DNA from 4 places in the Kitasatospora sp. NPDC093102 genome. Region 3 is predicted to be linked to each of the others. Evidence: riboswitches for the same ligand, from Rfam matches in the RefSeq annotation. Region 3 holds a riboswitch; each other region holds the start of a gene.
The links. Region 3 has a riboswitch for cyclic di-AMP ahead of AB0O11_RS04780 (NlpC/P60 family protein). Riboswitches for the same ligand answer to the same signal wherever they lie in the genome.

Region 1: linked by a shared signal. The riboswitch ahead of AB0O11_RS16285 (M23 family metallopeptidase) and the one ahead of AB0O11_RS04780 (NlpC/P60 family protein) in region 3 are both predicted to bind cyclic di-AMP.
Region 2: linked by a shared signal. The riboswitch ahead of AB0O11_RS30495 (LysM peptidoglycan-binding domain-containing M23 family metallopeptidase) and the one ahead of AB0O11_RS04780 (NlpC/P60 family protein) in region 3 are both predicted to bind cyclic di-AMP.
Region 4: linked by a shared signal. The riboswitch ahead of AB0O11_RS24145 (transglycosylase family protein) and the one ahead of AB0O11_RS04780 (NlpC/P60 family protein) in region 3 are both predicted to bind cyclic di-AMP.

The regions. Positions count from the first base shown of each region.
Region 1 covers NZ_JBFBFA010000010.1:25,146-28,344, forward strand. Annotated here, with positions in the region: gene AB0O11_RS16280 (hypothetical protein) at 18-893, shown strand; gene AB0O11_RS16285 (M23 family metallopeptidase) at 957-1,805, opposite strand; cyclic di-AMP (ydaO/yuaA leader) riboswitch at 1,819-1,977, opposite strand; gene AB0O11_RS16290 (YiaA/YiaB family inner membrane protein) at 2,173-2,463, shown strand; gene AB0O11_RS16295 (alpha/beta hydrolase) at 2,605-3,199, shown strand, end outside.
Region 2 covers NZ_JBFBFA010000036.1:40,616-43,814, reverse strand. Annotated here, with positions in the region: gene AB0O11_RS30500 (MFS transporter) at 1-1,522, opposite strand, end outside; cyclic di-AMP (ydaO/yuaA leader) riboswitch at 1,877-2,014, shown strand; gene AB0O11_RS30495 (LysM peptidoglycan-binding domain-containing M23 family metallopeptidase) at 2,017-3,018, shown strand.
Region 3 covers NZ_JBFBFA010000002.1:314,829-318,027, forward strand. Annotated here, with positions in the region: gene AB0O11_RS04775 (NlpC/P60 family protein) at 1-705, shown strand, start outside; cyclic di-AMP (ydaO/yuaA leader) riboswitch at 1,043-1,196, shown strand; gene AB0O11_RS04780 (NlpC/P60 family protein) at 1,207-2,331, shown strand; gene AB0O11_RS04785 (NlpC/P60 family protein) at 2,560-3,199, shown strand, end outside.
Region 4 covers NZ_JBFBFA010000020.1:115,543-118,741, reverse strand. Annotated here, with positions in the region: gene eno (phosphopyruvate hydratase) at 1-571, opposite strand, end outside; gene AB0O11_RS24145 (transglycosylase family protein) at 906-1,826, opposite strand; cyclic di-AMP (ydaO/yuaA leader) riboswitch at 1,832-2,000, opposite strand; gene AB0O11_RS24140 (cytochrome P450) at 2,220-3,199, opposite strand, start outside.

The DNA.
Region 1 (3,199 bases), on a different contig from region 3:
CGGCTACCGTTCGGACTATGAACGACGAAGACCTGCGGCTCGCCCCGCGCACCAAGGCCGCCGACCTGCTCGCCTGGGCGGCCGAGCAGGGCCGCGCGCCGGTGGCCGAGGGGCCGCTGCGCGCGGTGCTGGCGCTGCTGGAGCTGGGCGAGGGCAGGATGCACGACGGCTGGCCCGAACTGACCTCCGACGCGGTGGAGCACCTGCTCTATGAGCGGCTCCACCTGTACGTCCAACCGGCGCCCGAGGAGGACCCGCTCGCCTACGGCGACGCCGTCCGGCTGCTGATCGACCACCAGCGGGCGGCCCGGCGGCTCAACGCCAAGCGCCAGGAGCGGCTGCACGCGGAGGCCGAGTGGCAGGGCGAGGTCGCGGCCGGGCTGCTGCGCCGCGCCGACCTGGTGACCTGGCCCCGGCTGTACGCGCTGCTGCTGCACGCGCACGGGGTGGACGTCACGGACGGGGCGGCGGTGCGGGACTGGCTGGCCGGCTTCGGGGAGCTGGCGCAGGAGGAGCGGCTGGCCGCGTACGAGGCGCTGGTGCCGGCCGGCTGGCTGGACGAGCCGGACGAGCAGGGCTGGGGCCCGGGCCGGGTGCTGTCGGTCGGCATGGCCACGGACGGCGCGCGGCGGCTGCTGGAGCAGGGCCTGATGCGGCGCAGCTACCGCAACCTGGCCGAGCTGACCGCGCAGGGCCGGCCGATGCCGGACGAACTGGCGGGGGACTTCGGGCAGTTCGAGGAGGCGGCGGTCGACGCGGCGCTCGACCTGTTCGGCGGGTGGACGGTGCCGGGGCTGCCGCGGCTGCTGGTGACGGAGTTCCCGGAGCTGGCGCCGGAGCCGGGCCAGGAGGAGATCGAGGCGTACCTGGCGCAGCTGCCCGTCGAGGAGTGAGACGTCGCGCGAAGCCCCCGGCCCGGTGCCGGTGCTCCGGGCCGGGGGCTTCGCGCGGGTGCGTCAGGGGTTGAGGCCGCGCTGCTGGAGCCAGGGCTCCGGGTCGACCGGGGCGCCGCCGCCGGGACGGACCTCCATGTGCAGGTGCGGGCCGGTGACGTTGCCGGTCGCGCCGACCTTGCCGATCTGCTGGCCGGAGGCGACCTTGCCGGAGCCCTTGGTGATCGAGGAGAGGTGGCAGTACCAGATCTCGGTGCCGTCGGGCAGGGTCTCGACGATCCGGTAGCCGTACGAGCCGGCCCAGCCGGCCGAGGTGATGGTGCCCTGGCCGAGCGCGTAGACCGGGGTGCCGGTGTCGGCGGCGAAGTCCAGGCCGGTGTGCAGGTTGGCCCAGTAGCGGGCGCTCTGGCCGTAGTGGGCGGAGAGCCGGTAGTCGTTCACCGGGAGGGTGAGGGCGGCGGCCTTGACCCGCTCGGCCTCCTCGGCGGCGCGCTTGGCCTCGGCCTCCTTGGCGGCGGCCTTGGCCTCCGCCTCCTGCGCGGCCTGGAGCCGGGCGGTCTCCTCGGCGGCGGTGCGCTGGCTGTCGGCCTGGTGCTGGATGCGGGCGGCGAGCGCGAGGCCGGGGTCGGCGGAGAGGGCGACCGGGGTCTCGTCCGGGGCCTCGACGGCGGGGGCGGCGGCCGGGGTCGCCGAGGCGAACCCGGTGGCGCCCAGGGTGGCGGCGACGGCGGTGACGCCGAGCAGCGGGGAGGCTCCGCGGGTCTGACGCGGCATCCGGTGGCGGTTGGTCTCGGCCTCCGGGCCGAAGACCTCCGGGCCGAAGGCCTCGGGGCCGTCCGTGCCGGGGTGGTCGAGGAGCTGGGTACCGGCTGCGAAGCCGGCCGGGTGTGCCGGGGTGTGCGTCGACGCCACGGGAGGCGCGCTCCTTTCCTTCCTTCGCGCCTACCGGGTTAGCTGACGGGTTCGGAGCAGGAAGGTCTCCTACGGCCGGGCCGGAGCCCCGCCGATTCACCCCAAGGAACGTGGTTCCCCGGCTCCCTGACCTGCCCGGAGGCCGGCCGGCGGGATTAGGCGACGGCGCACGGTGCCGTCTGGGTACGGCGTTGACAACCGCGCTGCGTTATCAAACGTTAATCCTAGGACGCTCTGATTCCAAGCCATCCGTTTGGAGCAGCTCGGGGGAAGGTGATCGGACGTCAACGAACGGCCCCTCGTACACGGCCCCATCTGAGTATTCCTACTCATGTGCGGCCCGGCGCGGCCGCCGCATCCTGACGCCATGAGCGCACCGATGCAGGCCCGCACCACGGCCGCGTACTTCGTCCAAGCCGTCCTCTCCTTCTCCCTGTCGGGCATCGCCCTCGCCGCCGGAATCGCCTACCTGCCGGTCGGCGGGTGGACCCGGGCCTTCCTCGGGATCGGCCTCCTCTACACCGTCACCTCCGCGTTCACGCTGGCGAAGGTGATCCGGGACCGGCAGGAGTCCAGCGAGATGATCACCCGGGTCGACCAGGCCCGACTGGAGAAGCTGCTCAGCGAGCACGACCCGTTCAAGGTCGAGGGGGTCTGACCGACCCCTCCCCCTCCTCCCGGCCCGCCGCCCCACCCCGCCGCCCGTCGGTCGCTTGACGGCTAAGGCTATTAGCCTTAGCTTTATGGCTATCGGCAGCACAGCCGACGCCCCGCACCGACGGCCCGAAGGGGACCACCCATGAACGGCACCATCACCCCGAGCACCCAGTACCTGACCGTTCCCGGCGGCCGGATCGCCTTCGACGACACCCGGCAGGGCAACGGCACCCCCGTCGTCCTGCTCCCGGGCATGCTCGACAGCCGGGCCGCGTACCGGCACCTGCGCCCGCTGCTCGTCGCCGCCGGCCACCGGGTCGTCACCATGGACCTGCGGGGCTTCGGCGAGTCCTCCATCACCTGGGACGACTACAGCCCGGCCGCCATCGCCGGCGACGTGCTCGCCCTGCTCGACCACCTCGGCATCGAGCGCGCCGTCCTCGCCGGGAACTCGTACACCGGCGCGACCGTCGTCAAGGCCGCCGGGGACGCGCCCGAGCGGGTCGCCGGGATCGTCCTCCTCGACGCCTTCGTCGAGAACCCGCCGCAGGGCGCCCTGATGCGCGGCGTCATGGGCCTGATGGGCGCCGCCCTCGTCCACTGGCCGGCCTCCTGGGGCTTCTACCTGCGCCGGATGGCCTTCCCGGGCGCCAAGCCCGCCGACTTCGACGCGTACGTGGACGGACTGGTCGCCGCGCTGCGCACCCGGGGACGGAAGACCGCCACCCGCGGGTACG
Region 2 (3,199 bases), on a different contig from region 3:
CCGCCGCCGGACCGGTGGCGGGGCCCTCGCGCGTCGTGGGGACGTGGCCCGGGTCGAACGGCGGGGTGGTGGTGCCGCACGGCCAGTCGCAGTTCGGCTCGGCCACCGCCTGCTCCTCGGGGGCGAGCACGTTGCCCCGTACGGTCGCGAAGGCGATCAGCCCGCCGGCGACCAGCAGGCCCGCGCAGATCAGCATCGCGGTGTGAAAGGCGGAGTCGACCGAGGCGGGCACCCGGTAGGCGTCACCGCTCAGCCCGGCCAGCGCCGGCAGGGCGGCCACCGCGAGCAGGCCGGCCGCGCGGGCGGCGGCGTTGTTGACCCCGCTGGCGATGCCCGCGTGCCGGACCTCGACGGCGGCCAGCACGGTCGCCGTCAGCGGCGCGACCAGCAGGGTCATTCCGCAGCCCATCATCGTGACGGCGGGCAGCACGTCCGCCCAGTACGAGGAGTCCGGGCCGATGCGCAGCATCAGCAGCACCCCGGCGGCGCACAGCACGGGACCGACGGTGAGCGGGATGCGCGGGCCGATCCGCTTGCCGAGGCGCCCGGCGCGCGCGGACAGCGCCAGCATCAGCACGGTGATCGGCACCAGCGCGAAGCCCGAGACCAGCGGTGAGAACCCGGACACGATCTGGAGCTGCACCACCAGCAGGAAGAAGACGCCGCTGAACGCCGCGTACACGCACAGGGTGACCAGGTTCACCGCGGTGAACAGCCGGGAGGAGAACAGGCCGAGCGGCAGCATCGGCTCGGGGGCGCGGCGCTCGACGGCCACGAAGGCGACGCCGGCCACCAGTCCGATCGCCCCGCTGACCCAGACGGTGGGGGACAGGCCCTCGCCGGCCGCGGTCAGCGCGTAGGTGACCGCGCCGAGGGCGAAGGCGGCGAGCACGGCACCGAGCACGTCGAAGCGGCCGGAGGCGTCCTTGTCCCGGCTCTCCGGTACCGAGCGGGTGGTGACCGCGATCACGGCGACGGCGAGCGGCAGGTTCAGCAGGAAGATCCAGCGCCAGCCGGGACCGTCCACCAGCCAGCCGCCGAGGAAGGGGCCGACCGCGGCCGACACCCCGCCGAAGCCGGACCAGAGGCCGACCGCCGTCGAGCGGTCGTCAGGATGGAAGACGGCCTGGAGCATGGCGAGTGAGCCGGGGGTGAGCAGGGCCCCGCCGATGCCCTGGACGGCGCGGGCGGCGATCAGCACCCGGATGTCCGGTGCGAGGGCGCAGGCCGCGGAGGCGGCGGCGAACCAGACCACGCCCACCAGGAAGACCTTGCGCCGCCCGTACCGGTCGCCGAGCGCGCCGCCGAGCAGGATCAGGCCCGCCAGGGTGAGCAGATAGGCGTTCAGCGTCCATTGCAGGGACGCCAGGGAGGCGCCGAGGTCGGCGCCGATCCGGGGCAGGGCGACGTTCACCACGGTGCCGTCGAGCATCGCCATGCTGGAGCCGAGCACCGTCGCCAGTAGTACCCAGCGCCCCTGCGCGGTGCCCAGGCGCAGGGTGCCGGCCTCGGAGGTGGCCACGGGCGAATCCTGCGCTGCCGGGGCGCACGTGACAAGGGTCACCGCTGGGTGTGTTGACCGAGGGCGGTGGGTGAACGGGCGGGCGCGCTGCGTCGCGGATCTCGGCGCAGGGTCGTGGATCAGTGGCGGGGGGTGAATGGGTTGTGTACGTACCGTGGGGTCCGGCCTGCGGAGGGTCACTGCGCCCGGGGGGATCGTTGCCGTTTCAAGAGATCGACATTGCTTCACCCGAACGGATGGGTTTTAGTTCAGCGACCGCCCGGCCAGTCCGGACGGATCCACCGGGTGGAACGCCGAGTCCTGCCGCTGCCCGGTGGTTCGAGACGAACTCTGTACGGCAGGAGTGGGGGACCCACAGGTAAGTCGCCGGACCGGAGTTCGCGCCTCAGGGCGCGGGTGTCCAGGACCGGCTCGGGGTGAAGCCGCGCATGCGGCCGGGCAACTCCAGCCCGAACCCGACAGCTCACCTCGCAGGCGTCGGAGAGGAAAATCCCATGCCTGCTCAGGCTCGTCGTATCGCCCTGCCCCGCGCTGCCCGCATCGGCATCGCCACCGCCGTCACCGGTGTCTCCTTCGCCCTCCCGCTCGTGACCGCGGTGAGCGCCCAGGCCCACATCGTTCCGGCCGCCCCGGTCGCGCAGGCCGCTGCCTCCACCGACGCCAAGCCTGCCGCGCAGGCCGCTGCTCCGGCCGCCCAGGCGGCGCAGGAGAGCTACCGCGTCGTCGGCGGCGACACCCTGTCCAAGATCGCCGACGCCAAGAACGTCGAGGGCGGCTGGCGCGCGCTGTACGAGCAGAACCGCTCGGTCGTCGGCGCCAACCCGAACCTGATCTTCCCGGGCCAGCAGCTCGCGCTGCCGGGCCACGCCGCCGCGCCGGCCGCCGACGCTGCTCCGGTGAAGCCCGCCGCCCCGGTGAAGCCCGCCGCCCCGGCCAAGCCGGCCGCTCCGGCGACCCAGGCCGCCACGCCGCAGGCCCAGGTCCAGGTGAAGACCGAGGCCGCCAAGCCGTCCGCGCAGCTCCAGACCCAGGTGCAGGTCGCCGCTCCGGCCCAGGTCGTGACCGCCACTCCGGTGGCCGCCGCCACCTCCGGCTTCGTCGCCCCGCTGGCCAACCCGAAGCTCGGCACCGCCTACGGCGTGGCCGGTTCGATGTGGGCCTCCGGCCACCACACCGGCCAGGACTTCATCGCCTCCACCGGTACCCCGCTGCGCGCCGTCGCCAACGGTGTCGTGGTCAAGGCCGGCAACGGCGGCGCCTACGGCAACCAGGTCGAGATCAAGCTCGCCGACGGCCACTACGCCGAGTACGCGCACCTCTCCTCGATCGGTGTGAAGATCGGTCAGGCCGTCACCGTCGGCCAGCAGATCGGCCTCTCCGGCGCCACGGGCAACGTGACCGGCCCGCACCTGCACTTCGAGATCCGCAACGGCTCGGAGTACGGCTCGGACATCAACCCGGTCGCCTTCCTGCGCGCGCACGGCGTCGCGCTCTGAGCCCGAGGCACTCCGACCTCGCGGGGCCCTGAGCCCCGAAGGTTTCAGGAACCACCGCTGCTGCGGGGCGAATCGATCCTCCGGGATGGTCATGTCGGGTGACCGCTCGACCGGGTGATCGCCGCACGGCGGACATGGGCGCGGGACACGCCCAGGCCGGCCCGGCTCCACGAGGACCTCC
Region 3 (3,199 bases):
GACCCGTCCGTCCAGCTGATGCTCTCCTCCGACCCGTCCGGCTACCTGGAGAAGGCCTCCACCGTCCAGCAGGCCAGCACCAGCCAGGCCGAGGCGCTCAAGGGACTGCTGGACCAGCAGCGCCGGCTGGACCAGGAGAAGGCCGAGGCGGCCGCCGTGCTCGCCTCGCTGGACACCACCACCAAGGACCTGAACCAGGCCAAGGCGGACGTCAACACCAAGCTGAAGGCCGCCCAGGACCTGCTGAACTCGCTGAGCGCCGCCGACCGCGCCGCGCTGCGGGCCCAGCAGGCACAGGACGACCGCGCCTCGCGCGGCAGCGACCGGGTCGACCTCAGCAGTCTGCCGCCGGCCAGCGGCTACGCGGCCGTGGCGATGGCCAAGGCGATGAGCAAGCAGGGCTCGCCGTACGTGTGGGGCGCCACCGGGTCGACCACCTTCGACTGCTCGGGCCTGATGGTCTGGGCGTACGGGCAGGCCGGCGTCTCGCTGCCGCGCACCTCGCAGGAGCAGGGCCACTACGGCACCCGGGTGCCCTCGCTGGACCAGGCCCAGCCGGGCGACCTGGTGATCTACGGCAACGACATGCACCACGTCGGGATGTACATCGGCAACGGCATGGTGGTCCACGCGCCGCACACCGGTGACGTGGTGAAGGTGATGAAGGCCGACGCGATGTCGATCAACACCATCCGCCGGGTCTGACGGTCCGACACGCCCGAGGGGCTCCTCCGGGGCCTGTGAAAAGCGCCACCTCCGTGCGGGGGTGGCGTTCGGGTTTCCGGCTCCTTCGCGACCACATGCTGAGAACCGATCAGCCTTGCGTACGCCATTGGTTACCATCGGTCATTTTCACAAAGGAACTTGGGTAATCTTCCGTCTTTTTTCTGACAAGGATTTGAACGGATCACGGTTCAGTTACTAGGGTCGTGCCCCGAACCACCGCACTGTCGATCGCCCTGCCAGGGTGGCGGCGGTGGTTACCGCCGAGTTCGCGAGGCAGCGGGGCAGGTCGAAGCGACTGCCCGACAGGGGAGCCCAGTGGTCGGGGGCGCTGTGGAGCGGAGCCGGGGAACCACGTTCCTCCGGGGTGAATCGGCGCCAGGTCGGCCGATGGAACGGCCGTGAGGCGCCGTAGGGCATGCTTCCGGCCCGAACCCGTCAGCTCACCCGGTAGGCGGACGTAGGAAGAAGGAGTCCGCCTTCGTGGCGTCCCATCGTCGTCCCAAGCCCGCCGGTCGCGCCCGCGTCTCGATCCTCACCGGGGTCGCTGCCGCAGCCGTCGCCCTCTCCGCGCAGTCCGGTGCCCACGCCGACCCGCAGCCGACCAAGGAACAGGTCAAGGAGCAGGTCGACCAGCTCAACGAGCAGGCCGAGGTCGCGACCGAGAACTACAACGCCGCCCAGGCCAAGCAGCAGGAGCTGGAGAAGCAGGTCTCCGGCCTGCAGGACCAGGTGGCCCGTCAGCAGGCCCAGGTCACCGAGCTCCAGGGCGGCCTGGCCGAGATCGCCGGCGAGCAGTACCGCAACGGGGGCATATCCCCGACCGTCCAGCTGATGTTCTCCTCCAGCCCGGACAACTTCCTCAGCCAGGCCGGCACGCTGAACCAGGCCGGCAGCACCCAGAAGGGTCAGCTGAAGGAGCTCCAGGAGCAGCAGCGCAAGCTCGACCAGGACCGCAACGAGGCCCAGGGCAAGCTCGCCGAGCTGGAGTCGACCACCCAGCAGCTGAAGGCCTCCAAGGAGGAGGTCCAGGGCAAGCTGAAGGCGGCCCAGGACCTGCTCAACACGCTGACCGAGCAGGAGCGCCGGGCGCTCCAGCAGGCCGAGGAGAAGGCCGCCGCCGAGGCCCAGCTGAAGGCGGAGTCCGCGAAGCTCGACGCCGCGAAGGCCGCCGCCGACCGCGCCTCGCGCGACAACAGCCGCGGCGACCTCGCGGCCGGCACGACCACCGCTCCGGTGAAGGTGGCCGCCGGCAGCTCGCGCGGTGCCGCCGCGCTCTCGGCCGCCGCGTCCAAGGTCGGCAGCCCGTACGTCTGGGGCGCCACCGGCCCGGGCTCCTTCGACTGCTCCGGCCTGATGGTCTGGGCGTTCAACCAGGCCGGCGTGTCGTTGCCGCGCACCTCGCAGGCGCAGGCCTCGGCCGGCACCCGGATCGGTTCGGACATCTCCCAGGCCCAGCCCGGCGACCTGCTGATCTTCTACAGCGACGCCCACCACGTCGGCATCTACGCGGGCAACGGCCAGGTGCTGCACGCGCCCAAGCCGGGTGCGTCGGTGCGCTACGAGGCGGTCACCAACATGCCGCTGGCCTCCATCGTGCGGGTCTGATCCCGGCACGGACGCTTCCAGGCCCGGTCTTCCCCAGGGAAGGCCGGGCCTGCGGCTTTTCCGGCGGGGTCGACCTGATGTCCGATTAGGGGTCAAATATTCGAGTTGGGAGGGGTTTGGACTCGCTTGCCCGAACTCGCTAACGTCTGCCACCGGACTCCCGCTCGACGGCCGCCCGTCGTGGTGCGGCGGCGGGGGCCGCACCGCAGGATTGGAGCCGCTGCCGCCATGCCCGTGCACCGCCGTTCCCAACTGCTCACCCGGGCGCTGGTGCTGACCGCGGCCGCCGCCACCGCGCTGGGCGTGGCCGCCGGAGGCAGCGCCCAGGCCGCCCCCGGCAGCCCGGACCCGTCCGACCGCCAGGACGTCACGGCACAGGTGGAGCAGCTGTACGACGAGGCCGAGCAGGCGTCCGAGAAGGCCAACGCGGCGCAGGAGGCCCAGCGGCGGCTCCAGGGCGAGACCACGATCCTCCAGGGTGAGATCGCCGTCGCCCAGGACCAGCTCAACGAGCTGCGCGGCGACCTGGCGACGGTGGCCGGGGCCGAGTACCGCGGCGGCGGGATGACCCAGACCGCCCAGCTGATCCTCTCGCCCGACCCGGAGGGCTACCTGGCCCGCGCCCGCACCCTGGGCCAGGCCGCCGTGCGCCAGCAGGAGACCCTGCACGAGCTGGTCACCCGGCAGCGCCGGCTCGACCAGCGCCGCACCGAGGCGGCCGGCAAGCTCGCCGAGCTCGACCAGACCCGCCGCTCGCTCGCCGACAGCAAGCAGCAGATCCAGCAGCGGCTGGCCAAGGCGCAGAAGCTGTTGAACGGTCTGGGCGCCACCGAGCGGGCCCGGATGACGGCCCAGGACGCCCGGGACG
Region 4 (3,199 bases), on a different contig from region 3:
CCTTGAGCGTGTGGTAGACCTCGACGCCCCAGCGGACGGCCTCGGAGAAGGACTCCGCACCGATCGGGGCGATCATGAACTCCTGGATGTCGACGTTGGAGTCCGCGTGCGAACCGCCGTTGAGGATGTTCATCATCGGGACCGGCAGGACGTGCGCGTTCGGGCCGCCCAGGTAGCGGAACAGCGGCAGGTCGCTGGCCTCGGAGGCGGCGTGCGCGACGGCCAGCGAGACGCCCAGGATGGCGTTGGCGCCGAGCGAGGACTTGTCCGGGGTGGCGTCCAGGTCCAGCATGGCCTGGTCGATCAGGCGCTGCTCGGTGGCGTCGTAGCCGACCAGCTCCGGGCCGATCTGCTCGATGACGGCCAGGACGGCCTTCTCGACACCCTTGCCGAAGTAGCGGTTCTTGTCGCCGTCACGCAGCTCCAGCGCCTCGAAGGCACCGGTGGAGGCACCCGACGGGACGGCGGCACGGCCCGTGCTGCCGTCGTCGAGGCCGACCTCGACCTCGACCGTGGGGTTGCCGCGCGAGTCGAGGATCTCACGGGCTACGACGACATCGATGGACGGCACGAGGCATCTCCTTGCGGAAGCAGGGTCCGGTCTGACGGTGGTGCTGTCAGCAGGACGATTGCGGAGTCGTTACGACCAGAGCCTAACCGCCCGGGCTCCCGGGGCCACGCCGACCTCGGTCCCGTCTCAGCGTGTGGCCCCACTACCCACCGGTAGTTCACCTGCTTGCCCCAGCTTGTCCCACCGGAGCGGGCGAATGCGGACGAAGGGGACCGGCAGGACCGGCCCCCTTCGGACGTCGGGACGGAACGGCGTCGGCGCCGGGTGCGACGGCTCCGCGCCGGACGTGACGGACCGGCGTCGGGCACGACGGCCCGGCGCCGGCCGCGACGGCTCAGCCGAGGTGCAGCACCTGGCCGGGCAGGATCAGGTTCGGGTCGCCGCCGACGGTGGCGTGGTTCTGCTCGTACAGCGCGTTCCAGCCGCCGGACACGCCCTGGGCGGCGGCGATGGTCGACAGGGTGTCACCCGCGCGGACCGTGTAGTCGTGGCCGGCGGCCTGCGGGGCCGACTGCGCGGCGTGCGGGGCGTACTGCGGCTGGGCGGCGGCCTGGCCGGCGTACTGCTGGTAGACGCCCTGGTGGCTGGTCCAGTACCAGGCGCCGTTGTTCTGGTACCAGTACACCTTGGCGTCGGCGTCCCAGCCGGCCTTGCCGGAGAAGCCCGGGGTCTGCGGCTGCGCCTGCTGCTGCGGGACGGCCTGCTGGACCGGCTGCGCGGCGGGCTTCTGCGCCGGCTTCTGGACGGCCGGCTTCTGCGCGACCGGCTTCTGCGCGACCGGCTTCTCGGCCGGCTTGGCGGCGGGCTTCGGGGTCTGCTGCTTGGGGGCGGACTGCGCCTTGGCGTCCGAGGAGGTGTCGACCACGGCCGGGGCGCCGCCCTTGGTCAGACCGGCCTTCTGGGAGCAGACCGGCCAGGCGCCCGGCCCCTGCGAGGCCAGCACCTTCTCGGCAACCGAGATCTGCTGGGCCTTGCTGGCCTGGTTGGCCTGCGGCGCATAGGCGGTGCCGCCGTACGCCTTCCAGGTGCTGGAGGTGAACTGGAGGCCGCCGTAGAAGCCGTTGCCGGTGTTGATGCTCCAGTTGCCGCCGCTCTCGCACTGGGCGACGGAGTCCCAGGTGGAGGCCGGGGCGGCGGAGGCGCCGGTGGCGGTGAGGAGCGGCATCGCGAGTCCGACGCCGGCCACACCGGCGACGGCGATGGCCTTCTCGGCCTGGGTGCGACGACGGTGACGGCCAGTTCCAACGAACAGCATGAAGAGGTCCCTCTCCGTACGCCTGCGAGGTGAGCTGTCGGGTTCGGACCGGGAGGTGGCCCGGCCGCCGTACGCGGAAACGATTCCGCTCGGGCGGCTTCACCCCAAGCCGTGGGGAGACGGCAACAAACCTGGTTCCCCCGCCCCTGCCCAGGGTTCTGGTCGGTTTCCCGTGGCGCGGCGGGCAGGATTCGGCGTTCCGCGCACGAGGTCCGCAGCTGCGAACTCCAGGGAGAGTAGACAGATCATCAGACCAATCACAAGCTCATATCGTCAATATCACACGAAAATTACGGCCCGTGTCCGATCGCCTACCAGCGGCGGCGTTATGTCCGGATTGATGGGTGTTCACACCCTCGGCGGCAGCCGATCGGCGACGTCCGTCGCGTGACCTCAGCGCGCCGAGGGCGCGGAAGGAGCGTGCGGAGGCGTGTGCGGGGAGCGGCTCTCCGGACTGAATTCCACCGGGAGTTCGCGCAGCCCACGCATGATCAGACCGCCGCGCCAGCGGAGATTCTCCGGGCTTTCCGCGAGCCGCAGATCGGGCAGCCGGGAAAGCAGCGTGGCCAGCGCGGCGCGCCCTTCCAGCCGGGCCAGCGGGGCACCGATGCAGTAGTGGATGCCGTGCCCGAACCCCAGGTGGGGGTTGTCGGCCCGGGCCAGGTCGAGGGTGCTCTCGTCCGCGAACCGGGCCGGGTCGCGGTCCGCCGCCGCCAGCACCACCAGCACCGGGTCGCCGACCGGGATGTCCACCCCGCCGATGGTCAGCGGCCGGGTCGCGAACCGCCAGGTCGCCAGCTCCACCGGCCCGTCGTAGCGCAGGAGTTCCTCGATCCCGCTCTCCAGCAGCGCGGTCTCCCCGCGCGCCACCGACTCCTGCAGCAACCGGCGCTGCTCCGGATTGCGCAGCAGCGCGTAGGTGCCGTTGCCGATCAGGTTGATGGTGGTTTCGAAGCCCGCGAAGATCAACACGAAGCACATGGCGGCGGCCTCGTTCTCCGTCAGGTGCTCGCCGTGGTCGCTGGCACGGATCAGGCCGGAGATCAGGTCGTCACCGAGGTCGGCCCGCTTGCGGTGGATGAGGTCCACCAGGTAGGCGCGGATGCGCTTGACCGCCCGGCCCACGCCGCCGCGTTGCCCGCCGTGGTGGCGGATCATCATGCCCGCCCAGTCACGCAGATCGTCCTGGTCCTCGGCCGGCACCCCGAGCATGTCGCAGATCGCGTAGATGGGGAGCGGGAAGGCGAACTCGTGGATCAGGTCCGCCGAACCGCGCTGCGCGAAGCCGTCGATCAGCCGGTCGGTGAGTTGCTGCACCCGCGGCTCGAACTCGGCCACCCGGCGCGGGGTGAACGCCTTCGACACCAGCCGGC